2 regions of the Variovorax sp. Soil_C_26 genome follow, and region 1 is predicted to be linked to the other one. Evidence: predicted binding sites of a transcription regulator. Region 1 holds the regulator's gene; the other holds the start of a gene.
What was found. Region 1 encodes LexA, which represses DNA repair genes until DNA is damaged. Its sites were predicted from a motif close to ACTGTATNNNNATACAGT; they were not measured.
Positions count from the first base shown of each region.

Region 2: imuA (translesion DNA synthesis-associated protein ImuA) is a predicted target of LexA. The motif match lies at 2,440-2,457, and genes of this name have one in related genera.

Region 1 is NZ_JBDGJC010000003.1:63,575-69,329, reverse strand. It holds gene AC3A6G_RS09755 (ExbD/TolR family protein) at 1-325, shown strand, start outside; gene lpxK (tetraacyldisaccharide 4'-kinase) at 336-1,352, shown strand; gene AC3A6G_RS09745 (Trm112 family protein) at 1,333-1,515, shown strand; gene kdsB (3-deoxy-manno-octulosonate cytidylyltransferase) at 1,512-2,279, shown strand; gene adk (adenylate kinase) at 2,411-3,067, shown strand; gene AC3A6G_RS09730 (asparaginase) at 3,089-4,096, opposite strand; gene lexA (transcriptional repressor LexA) at 4,168-4,851, shown strand; gene AC3A6G_RS09720 (hypothetical protein) at 4,996-5,367, shown strand; gene AC3A6G_RS09715 (D-2-hydroxyacid dehydrogenase family protein) at 5,460-5,755, shown strand, end outside.
Region 2 is NZ_JBDGJC010000008.1:14,433-20,187, reverse strand. It holds gene AC3A6G_RS21270 (error-prone DNA polymerase) at 1-278, opposite strand, end outside; gene AC3A6G_RS21265 (Y-family DNA polymerase) at 289-1,641, opposite strand; gene imuA (translesion DNA synthesis-associated protein ImuA) at 1,583-2,356, opposite strand; gene AC3A6G_RS21255 (SDR family NAD(P)-dependent oxidoreductase) at 2,858-3,646, opposite strand; gene AC3A6G_RS21250 (TetR/AcrR family transcriptional regulator) at 3,788-4,396, shown strand; gene AC3A6G_RS21245 (PaaI family thioesterase) at 4,527-4,967, opposite strand; gene AC3A6G_RS21240 (enoyl-CoA hydratase) at 4,970-5,755, opposite strand, start outside.

The DNA.
Region 1 (5,755 bases):
GTCGACCACCTACAGCAAATTCACCGAGATGCAGCTGCGGCTGCCGACGGCCGATGTCGATGCCCAGCGCGACTATCCGAAGGAAGTGATCGTTGCGGTGTCGGCCGACGGCCGGTATTCGATCAACAAGACCGCGCTGGCGGATCGCGGCGTGGATGCCGTGGCCGCCGCCCTGGCCGCAGCCGCGACCGGCGGCAAGGACAGCGTCGTCATCATCAGCGCGGACGCGAGCAGCCCGCACCAGTCGGTGATCACGGTGATGGAAGCCGCACGCCGCGCGGGCCTGGTGCAGATCACCTTCGCCGCGCAGTCGACGACGCACTGAGGGCCGCCAAGTGCAGCAGCCCGAGGCGCGCAACGCATCGGCCTCCCGGCTGCAGCGGGCCTGGCTGCGACGCGGCCTGCCGGCCTGCCTGCTGTGGCCGCTGTCGCTGCTGTATGCAGCGCTCTTCGCGCTGCGCGGTTCGCTCTACCGGCTGGGATGGCTCCGATCCGAGCGCGCCGGCGTGCCGGTCATCGTGGTGGGCAACGTGATCGCGGGCGGTGCCGGCAAGACGCCGGTGGTGATGGCCATCGTGCGGCATCTTCAGGCGCGTGGCCTGCGCGTGGGCGTGATCTCGCGCGGCCATGGCCGCCGCACCACCGATTGCCGCGAGGTGCTCGCCGAGAGCGCACCTGCAGAAGTGGGTGACGAGCCGGCACTGATCCATCGCGCCACCGGGGCGCCGGTATTCGTGGCGCGGCGCCGCATCGAGGCCGCGCGGGCCCTGCTCGCCCGCTACCCGGCCACGCAGGTCATCGTGAGCGACGACGGGCTGCAGCACCTCGCGCTCGCCCGCGACATCGAGATCTGCGTGTTCGACGACCGCGGCGTCGGCAACGGCTGGCGGCTTCCTGCCGGACCGCTGCGCGAGCGCTGGCCGCGCGCCTGCGACCTGGTGCTCCACAGCGGCGCGAAGCCTGCCTTCGCGGGCGGCTACACCGCGACCCGTGCGCTCGCGCCCGACACGGTGGCGCGCGACGGCACACGCATTCCGCTGGCTGCGCTCGCAGGCCATCCCGTGATCGCGCTTGCAGCCATTGCGCGGCCCGAAGCCTTCTTCGAGATGCTGCGCGCACGCGGGCTCACGCTGTCCCGGACCATCGCACTGCCCGACCACCACGATTTTGCCGATTGGGAAACGCCCGCGCTCGCCGGGCAGCGGCTGCTCTGCACCGAGAAGGACGCGGTCAAGCTGTGGCGCAAGGCCCCGGAAGCGCTCGCGGTGCCGCTCGACTTCGCGCCGTCGGCCGCGTTCTTCGCTGCGCTCGACGCAAAGCTATCATCGCTCGATGGACACCAAGCTGCTTGAACTGCTCGTCTGCCCCGTCACCAAGGGCCCGCTGACCTGGAACGCCGAGAAGCAGGAGCTCTGCTCGCGCAGCGCCCGCCTCGCCTACCCGGTGCGCGACGGCATTCCCGTGCTGCTCGAGAACGAGGCGCGCACCCTGTCCGACGAAGAGCTGGGGCGGTGAGCTTCACCGTCCTGGTGCCGGCGCGCCTGGCGTCGACGCGGCTGCCCGACAAACCGCTGGCCGACATCGCCGGCCTGCCCATGGTCGTTCGCGTGGCCCTGCGCGCCGCCGCGTCGGGCGCGGCGCGCGTGGTGGTCGCAGCGGACCATGGGTCCATCGTCGATGCCTGCCGGGAACATGGGGTCGAGGCCGTGCTCACGCGGCAGGACCATGCGAGCGGCAGCGACCGCCTGGCCGAGGCTTGCGAACAGCTTGGGCTCGACGGCGACGACATCGTGGTCAATGTCCAGGGCGACGAACCGCTGATCGATCCGGCGCTGATCGATGCCGTGGCCGCCACGCTGTCGGCCCACCCCGGCGCCGCGATGAGCACCGCAGTGCACGCCATCGAGTCGGTGGCCGACTTCGTGAATCCAAACGTGGTCAAGGCCGTGCTCAACGCCGAAGGCCACGCGCTCTATTTCAGCCGGGCGCCAATCCCCTGGTGGCGCGATGGCTCGGCCGGCGGCGCGGCACCCGGTGTGCTGCCCTCGCCCGCGCCGCTGCGCCACATCGGCATCTATGGCTACCGTGCCGGTTTCGTGCGGCGTTTTCCGTCGCTGCCGCCGGCGCCGATCGAGGCCACCGAGGCGCTCGAACAGTTGCGTGCGCTCTGGCACGGTCACCGCATCGCGGTGCATGTGAGCCAGACTGCGCCGGGCCCCGGCGTCGACACACCCGAAGACCTCGCGCGCGTCCGCGCGGTCTTCGCGAGCGTGCGCTGAAGCCCCCGCACAGAGGGCGGCAGCGGGAATTTCGCCCGTCCTCGCATGCTATCCTCGAAGCAATTCCGCCTTGGGCGGCCCTCGGGCCGCATGGGGTGCGACACAAAATCTAAGAACCGTCCGAGGACATCATGAGACTAATTTTGCTGGGCGCGCCCGGGGCGGGCAAAGGCACGCAAGCCACTTTCATCTGCCAGAAGTACGGCATTCCCCAGATTTCCACCGGCGACATGCTGCGCGCGGCGGTCAAGGCGGGCACCCCGCTCGGACAACAAGCCAAGTCGATCATGGAATCGGGTGGCCTCGTGAGCGACGACCTGATCATCAATCTCGTGAAGGAACGCATCGGGCAACCCGACTGCGCCGACGGGTTCCTGTTCGACGGTTTCCCACGCACGATCCCCCAGGCGGACGCCATGAAGGCGGCCGGCGTCAAGCTCGACTACGTGCTCGAGATCGACGTGCCGTTCAGCGACATCATCGAACGCATGAGCGGCCGACGCTCGCATCCTGCGTCGGGCCGCACCTACCACGTCAAGTTCAATCCGCCGAAGGTCGAAGGCAAGGACGACGTCACGGGCGAAGACCTGATCCAGCGCAAGGACGACGAGGAAGAAACCGTTCGCAAGCGCCTCGAGGTCTACAGCGAGCAGACCCGTCCGCTGGTCGACTACTACTCCGCATGGGCCAAGGCCGACCCGGCCAATGCGCCCAAGTACCGCGCCATCAAGGGCGTCGGTACGGTCGACGAGATCACGCAGCGCGCATTGGCGGCCCTGAGCAGCTGAGCGCCGCGCCGGCGCTGCGGTTCAGGCGGCGTCTTCTTTTCCCCTTCCCAGCAGTTCGAGCATCAACGCAACGCGCGCCTTGACCGGCGTCAGCGCGCCCGCATCGCGCAGCCGGTCGTCGGGCCGCGGCAGAATGCGGCCGCTCGCGCAACGCGTGGCGCGCAACACCGGGATACCAGCCTGTTCCGCGCGCACGGCAGCAGCCTCGAGCGTCTGGTGCAGTGTGCCATTGCCGGTGGCCGCCACGACCAGTCCGCGGACCGGCTCGGCGACGCCGCCGGCGCGCTCCTGGCACAGCAGGTCGATCAGCGCGCCGCTGGCGCCGGCATGGCTCATGACGATCTCGACCCGCGGCCACCCTGCCGCCGCGACCGCTCCCGCGACCGCGCGCAGCCCTACGCCAGCGCCGCCCGGCACGGCGCCGGGCCAGTCCCGCAGGCGCCGAACCACACCCTCTTCCACGTAGGCGACCGGGCCGGCGTCGCCCGATGCAAACGCATCAGGACGGTACGTGTGCACCTTCTGGACGTCGAGCGCACCATGCACCGTGCCGGCACAGACCACAGTCGTCCCTTTCGCGCCCGTCGCGCCGGCGACCGCGACGGCATCGCGCAGGTTCTGCGGGCCATCGGGCGAGAGGGAGCTTGCCGGGCGCATGGCGCAGGTCAACACGATCGGCTTGGCCGGCGCGAGCACCGAGTGGAGGAAGAAGGCCGTCTCCTCGATGGTGTCGGTGCCATGGGTGACCACCACGCCCGCCACGTCAGGCTCGGCGAGCCACACAGCGCAGCGCTCGGCGAGTTGCAGCCAGACGTCAAAGCCCATGTCCTTGCTGTCGAGCTGGGCAACCTGCTCGGCCACGAGCGCAAAGCCCGCGGGGGCACCGATGCCGCCAAGCAGATCGGCCACCACGACCTCGCCCGCGGTGTAACCGATGTTGTCGCCGTCATCGGCGGCGCGGCCTGCGATGGTGCCGCCCGTGCCCAACACCACGATACGCCGCACACCAGGACCTGATGAATTCACCATGCTTGCCAACTTTTAAAAACTGGTTAAAAATACAGTTACTGGATATCTAGCCAGTGCCGCAAGGAACCACTATGCAGTTTGCCGTGAAGCTTACCGCCCGCCAGCAACAGATCCTGGACTTGATCCAGAGCGCCATCGCACGCACTGGCGCGCCACCCACGCGCGCCGAGATCGCCAACGAACTCGGCTTCAAATCCGCGAACGCGGCCGAGGAGCATCTGCAGGCGCTGGCCCGCAAGGGCGTGATCGAACTCGTCAGCGGCACCTCGCGCGGCATCCGGCTCAAGGGCGACGCGCTGCGCTCGCTCAACGAGACCCGGCACCGCGAAGGCGGGCAGTTCTCGCTCTCGCTGCCCGGCATGGCGCAGCTCGCGCTGCCGCTCATCGGCCGCGTGGCCGCGGGCTCGCCGATCCTCGCGCAGGAGCACGTCGACCAGACCTACTACGTCGAAAACACCCTGTTCCAGCAGCAGCCCGACTACCTGCTCAAGGTGCGCGGCATGTCGATGCGCGACGCCGGCATCATGGACGGCGACCTGCTCGCGGTGCAAGCCACCAAGGAAGCCCGCAACGGCCAGATCGTGGTGGCCCGCCTCGGCGACGAAGTCACTGTCAAGCGCCTCAAGCGCAACAAGCAGGTGATCGAGCTGCACGCTGAAAACCCCGACTATCCGACCATCGTGGTCCAGCCCGGCGAGCCGTTCGAGATCGAGGGCCTTGCCGTGGGCCTGATCCGCAACACCATGCTGATGTAGCCGCCAAACCGGCTGCTGACAACCGAAACCATCCATCCAGCCGCAACAGGTGGCGGGCGTATGGCGCAACTGGCGCCATCACCCTGTTGCGTCCGGCGAAAGCAATCCTGCCTGTGTTCAACCTCAAACCTTCTTGGAGTTCACATGGGAATCGCCCTTCTCGCTATCGTTGACCTTTGGATGCCGCTGCAGTCGCTGGCCAGCCGGTTGCTGCCCGCGCGCAGTGCCCGCCACCGCGATGGCCGTGCTGCGTCCGCAGGCTTGCATGGCGGCCTCGTCGTTCGCCCTGCCTGCGCGGCCCGGCCCCATGCCCAGGCGGCACCCAAGGCCGCTGCCGCGCCTGCACGGCCGCTGCGCGTGATCCGCGTGGTCGATCACCAGGGCGAAAAACGCAGCACCAACCGGATGGTGATTTCGGGGCGTATGGCCGATGTCTGCGCCGAGCTCGACCGGCTCGCCGCGCTCGAGGCCATGGAAGCCGTGAGTGCCGCACCGCGGTCCGCGCACCTGCACTGAGCCCGTGCACGCCCCGGTGACTTTCCCCGGGGCCGGGTATCCAAACGTTCAGGCGCGCGCCGTGCCAGTGCTGCGAGGCACAATTGCACGCCATGAATATTGTGATCCTCGACGATTACCAGGACGCCGTGCGCAAGCTGCGCTGCGCCGCCAAGCTCGACGCCTACGCCGCCAAGGTCTACACCAACACCGTGAAAGGCATCGGCCAGCTCTCGGTGCGCCTGAAAGACGCCGACGTGATCGTGCTGATCCGGGAGCGCACCCACATCTCGCGGCAGCTGATCGAGAAGCTGCCCCGGCTCAAACTCATTTCCCAGACCGGCCGCGTCGGCGGCCACATCGACGTCGCGGCCTGCACCGAGCGCGGCGTGGCTGTGGCCGAGGGCAG
Region 2 (5,755 bases), on a different contig from region 1:
TGGCAGGCCAGCACGGTGAGCGTGAACGGCGCGGCCTCCGGGTCGCCCTGCTCGTCAGGCTCGACAAGGAACTGGCTGCCGATCAACAGCTTGAGGCCGTGGTCCTTCGCGGCCACATGCGCGCGCACGACGCCCGCCAGGCTGCACTCGTCGGTGATGGCGAGCGCGGTGTAGCCCAGTTGCTTCGCGCGCTCGACCAGTTCGTGGGGCTGGCTCGCGCCGCGCAAGAAGCTGAAATTGCTCACGCACCGCAGCTCGGCGTAGTCGGGCAGTTTCATCGCGAGCCGATCAGGCGAAGGTGCCGTGCAGGAACCACGCGGTCTCGTCCTGCGCGAGACGCATTTGGAAGATCCAAAGCACGCCGGCATGCTCGCTCACGGCCACCCAGTAGTCCCGCGCGGCATGCCGCGTGGTCTCCTGCGCACCGCCATCGGCATCGGCATCGCAAGCCACCGTGGTGCGGTCCCACCATCCGCCCTCGACACGGTGCGGCCCCGCGAGCAGTTGCAGCACGCCCTGGTAGACCGGCCGGCTGTCGCGCGTCGCGAGGCGCAGCGGCTTCGGCAGGACGAAGGTCGGCTGCGGCACGTCGACGCTGCGGCATCTGGCGCGCGGCGCGGGCTCGGGCGCGGGCCGCCAGCGGCACATCCATTCCAGGCGGTGGTCTTCGAGGACGACGGGGCGCAGCACGCGGTCGGGGCCGAGCCGCGCCGCGATGCGCTCGAGCACCAGCGCCAGGCTCTCGCCCGACTGCCGCGCCTCGGGCAGCATCGACAGGCTCTTCTCCTCGAGCGACAGCACTTCCGTGGCCAGCAACTCGAGGTCGCCCACGGGCGCAAGCAGCTCGACCTTGCCCAGGTGCTCGGCCAGCAGCCGCATCAGGTGGTCGGTGTCGCGCGTGGCCTGGGCCGTGCGCACGGTGAGCTCGCCGCCGTCGCCGGCGCTCCTGGCGCGCATCGCGTCGTGGCACCAGCGCAGGGTGAATGCGGTCACGCCGGATCGCCGCGCCATGAGCCAGCCGGCCATCTGCAGCATCAGGCGGCGCGCGCCGAACAGCATCGCGGGCGCATGCTCGACGCGGGCCATCAGTTCGAGCCGGGCATGGAAGCTTTCGGGCAGCTGCGCCCAGGGATAGATCTCCGGGCGCAGCCCGTAGGCCTGGTCGAGCGCGGTGAGCAGCTGCGCATCGAAGCGACGCGAGAGACCGCCGCGCGGCAAGGCGCGGACCTGGCCGAGCGTGCGGCATCCGAGCCGGGCCAGCGTCGCGTGGTGGGCCGCGACGGCGGTCAGGGTCTCGAGCGGCAGCGCATCGAGCAGCGTTGCGAGCGGCTTCGCGAAACCGTTCGACAGCCCGGCCCGCGCCAGCGCGAGCGCGGCCAGGCCCGTGGGCGCCCAGCCCAGCTGCCGCACGCCGAGGTCGGGCGCTTCCTCGCGCACGCGTTCGACCAGCCGGCGCTTGCCGCCGAAGAGGCGCAGGCTCTGTTCGACTTCCATGACGACCGCCGGGCATGTCAGAAGCGCTTCGAGGACCGCAACGCGCGGGGTGAACTGCAGGCACCACGTCGCAAGCCCATCGAGCGCTTCAGTGCGCGGTTGCGGGCCGTCCGGCAGGTTGTCGGGAAGAAGAGCTGCCCACAGCATGGGAAAGCTCCCGCGATTGGCGGGCCGCGACGAGGCGGCTCGGGTGGCGAAGGCGTGGCGTCAGGATCGCCTCGAGACCGCCGGGCACCGAGGGAAGCCGCAACTCGCCCTCGTGCGGCGGGCCCTTGCGCTTGAGCAGATGGATGCGCAGCTCCCAGTCGATGCCGAAGCGCGCCTGCAGCCGCAGCGGCGCGGCCGAGGCCTCGTGCTCGGCCGCGGCCGGCCGGCACAGCACGACGGGACTGTCGCAGCCCTGGGCACAGACCTGCAGTCGCCGGATCTGCTCCTGGCGGGCCTGCGGCAGCCAGCTGACGAGCATGCCCGCGGCATTGGCCTTGATGAGCTGCTCGGTCGCCCAGAGGCGCTCGACCGGCTTGTCCGCCGCGATCCAGACCAGGTGGCGCTCGTCCAGGCCGAGGTGGTGCAGGCCCGGCAAATGCGGGGCCTTCGGTGGGCCGATGACGACGATCTGCCGGCCCTCGGCCACCAGCGTGCGCATGGCGGGCGCGAGCAGCCGCCACTCGAGCACCGAGGGCTGCACTTGCAGCACTTCGGTCAGCGAGCCGCAGGGCCAGCCGCCGCCGGGCAGCTCGGCGTCGAGGCCGTCGAAGCCTGTGCGCACGGTCGAGGTGACCGGCGAGCCGAGCGCGTCGCCGCGCCAGACGGCGGATTCGATCGCGTGCGGTAGCACGACGCGCGCGCGCCGCGGCTGCACTGAGGGCGGTGGACTTGCAGGGGCCAACGACGGTTCATCGCCATCGGCCCATGACAGGGAAATGGCCAAAAAGGACTCCAATGACTGTATGGATGTACAGTATCGGTCCAAGGCCACCGATGAACAAGAAGGTTTACAAATTCAATGTGTGATCGGTTGCGCCGCTTCCGGCCTGACCACCGAGCCAGCGTGAATTTCGCGTCGGTATCGAACGGCCGGCTCGACGTCCCGACATTTCGCGTCAAGCCGCGAACGCGAACACCCATCCGAACGACCGTGCCGGCCACGTCGTTCCCCGGAACAAGGGGAAGGCGGTGGGAAGAATCAGCTTGAACTCGCCTCGCTTGATCTTCGTGTCAAGGGCATTGACGCTCGCCGCGTGGATGCGGACCAGATCATCATCGTCCCGCACCTCGGGTTCCTTCTTTCCATACCGATCGAAGCGCTTTCATTGGGGACTGTTCATCAGCGTGTCGCTCGTGCGTTCCGGCGCGTTGCCGTTCAGGCGGCGCTTCGATAGCGCTCTGCCACCTGCGCCTGCCGGATGTCCGCGATCAGGGCCTGGCGTGCCGCGTTCAGCGCCTCGAACCGTGCGCCATCGTGCAGTGGCGGAATGGTCACGGGTTCGCGGCGGTCGAAGCCGACCAGCGCGGCATCCACGAGTTCATTCACTTCCATCAGGTCAGGCATCGCACTGGCATCGATGCCGGCACGATCCCAAATCTCGGTACGGGTGCCGGCAGGCAGCACCGCCTGCACATAGACGCCCTTGGGCGAGAGCTCCAGGCTCAGTCCCTGGGACAGGAACAGCACGAACGCCTTGGTCGCACCGTAGACCGACATGCCGAACTCGGGCGCCAGGCCAACCACCGACCCGATGTTGACGATCGCGCCATGGCCGGCCCGCGCCAGGCGCGGGGCGACGGCACTCGCGAGCCTGACCAGTGCCGTGGTGTTGAGCGCGACCAGGCGGGCGACATCGTCTGTCGATTGGTCGATGAACTGCCCGGACAGCGCGGCCCCGGCGTTGTTGATCAGCGTGTCGATCCTGGCGTCCTCGCGCAGACGGGCCTCGACCGCGGCCAGGTCGCCGGGCTCGGTCAGATCGGCCGAAAGGATGTCGACGGCCACACCGGCTTCGTCGCGCAGGCGCGCGGCGAGCGCTTCGAGGCGCGCCTTGTCGCGGGCAACCAGCACAAGGTCGTGGCCGCGGCGTGCGAAGCGCTCGGCATAGATGGTGCCGATGCCGGTCGAGGCGCCGGTGATGAGAACGGTGGAATGGGAGGTCATGTGCTTTCTCTTGGTTAGAAGGTGAATCGCCGTTTTTCATAATGATGTCGATCATCATCTTTGAAGTCAAGAACTTTGATGATGAGTGACATCAATGTATATTTCTGACTTCACGCACGACATACCTCAAGAGATCTGGACATGAAGGTCACCAAAGCGCAGGCGCAAGCAAACCGGGCGCACATCGTCGAGACGGCCTCGACGCTGTTTCGCGAGCGTGGCTACGACGGGGTGGGCATCGCGGACCTGATGGCGGCGGCAGGCTTCACCCACGGCGGGTTCTACAAGCACTTCGGGTCCAAGACCGAGCTGATGGCGGAAGCGGCGAACTGTGGTTTCGCGCAGACGGCCACCAGGGCCGAGGGCGTCGACGCGAGGGAATTCGTCACGCACTATGTGTCGCGCGAGCACCGCGACGCCCCTGGCGAAGGTTGCACGATGGCCGCGCTGTGCGGCGATGCCGCGCGCCAGCCGGAGTCGGTCAAGGCGGCTTTCGCGATCGGCCTGGAAGGCCTGCTGGCCACTCTGGGCAACCCGTTCGACGCGCCGGAGGCAGGCGGTCGGCAAAGCGACGTGCGCGCCAGGCAGATCGACGTCATTGCGCAGGCGATCGGTGCGATCGTGCTGTCGCGGGCCTGTCCCGACGACTCGCCCCTCGCCGACGAGATTCTGGATGTCTGCCGTGCCGCAGCCCTTTCCCGGTTGCCCTCCAAGACGCCTGCCGCCTCTTCTCGCTCGCGGAAGCGGTAGACAGGCTCAGGGGTGTCTCGAAGGCCCCCGGCGATGAAGTCTCACTCCAGCTTCACGCCGGCAGCCTTGATGAGCGGACCCCACTTGTCGCGAAGATCATGGACTGAGTGGCTGGCCAGCAATCCGCCGATCAGCCGCCCAGCCGCATCGCCGTCGAAGAGGCGGTCGCGACGACCGTCCCTTCCGGTTGCTCCAGGATCCCTTCGAGGAACACCACCCGCCGACCCCAGCGCACCACGCGCACGTCGGCCACGCACGGGCCGGGCTGCACGCGACCGAGGTAGCTGACCTTCATCTCGAGGGTGGCGATCGCCGCGCCCTCTTCCCGCGCGCACGCCGCCCATGCCATCGCGTGATCGAGCCAGGCGCCGAGGATGCCGCCCTGGATCACCTCCCCGCCCGAATGCGCGAGCCGCGCCGGCCCCTCGAAGCACACGCGTGCGCGCCCTTCCGGGTGGAGCGCGATGACGCGGTCGAACCCGATCGCGTCCATGAGGTCCTTGGGAAAGCGCGCCGCGTCGGCGGCGATGACGTCCACTTGCGCGCGCGCGAGCATGGCTTCCTGTTCCATCGTCACTGTCCCGTGAACTGCGGCGTGCGCTTCTGCGCGAACGCCCGGCGCCCTTCGGCGTAGTCTTCGCTCGCAACGCACGCCGCGCGCAAGCGCTCGATCTCCGCGTTGTCGGCTTCGGGCGCGAGGCGCCGCGCCAGCGCGATGGAGCGCTTGGCCAGGCGGGTCGTCAGCGGCGCGTTGGCCGCGATCTGCGACAGGACCTCCTCGATGCTCGCGTCGAGTTCGTCCGGCCCGAAGGCAGCCTGCAGCAGGCCAATGCGCAGCGCCTCGGCGCCATCGAAGGTGCGCGCAGTGAAGAACAGCTCCGCCACGCGTGGCGCGCCAAGCCCGTGCACCATGTGCTCGACGCCGCGAAAGGAATAGCCCAGGCCCAGCCTCGCTGCCGGCATGCGAAAGCGCGCGTCCAGGGCGCCGTAGCGCAGGTCGCAGGCCATTGCAAGGCCAAGACCGCCGCCCATGCACACCCCCCGGATGCTCGCCACGACGGGATGCGGGCATGCCATCAATGCAAGCTGGGCGTCCTCCACCGCCGCGTCGTAGTCGCCGCTGCCCGATGCGGCGCTTCGCTTCGTGTCGAACTCCGTGATGTCGGCGCCCGAGACGAAGGCCCGCTCCCCTTCGCCTCGCAGCAGGACCACCCGGATGTCGCCCTCTTCGGCGAACTCCCTCGTGCGCGCCGCCAGCTCATGCCACATGCCGAGCGACATGGCGTTGAACTTGCCGGGGTTGTCGATGCGCAACTCGCCGATGGCGCCGCGGCGCACCGTGATGATTCTTCCCTCGGC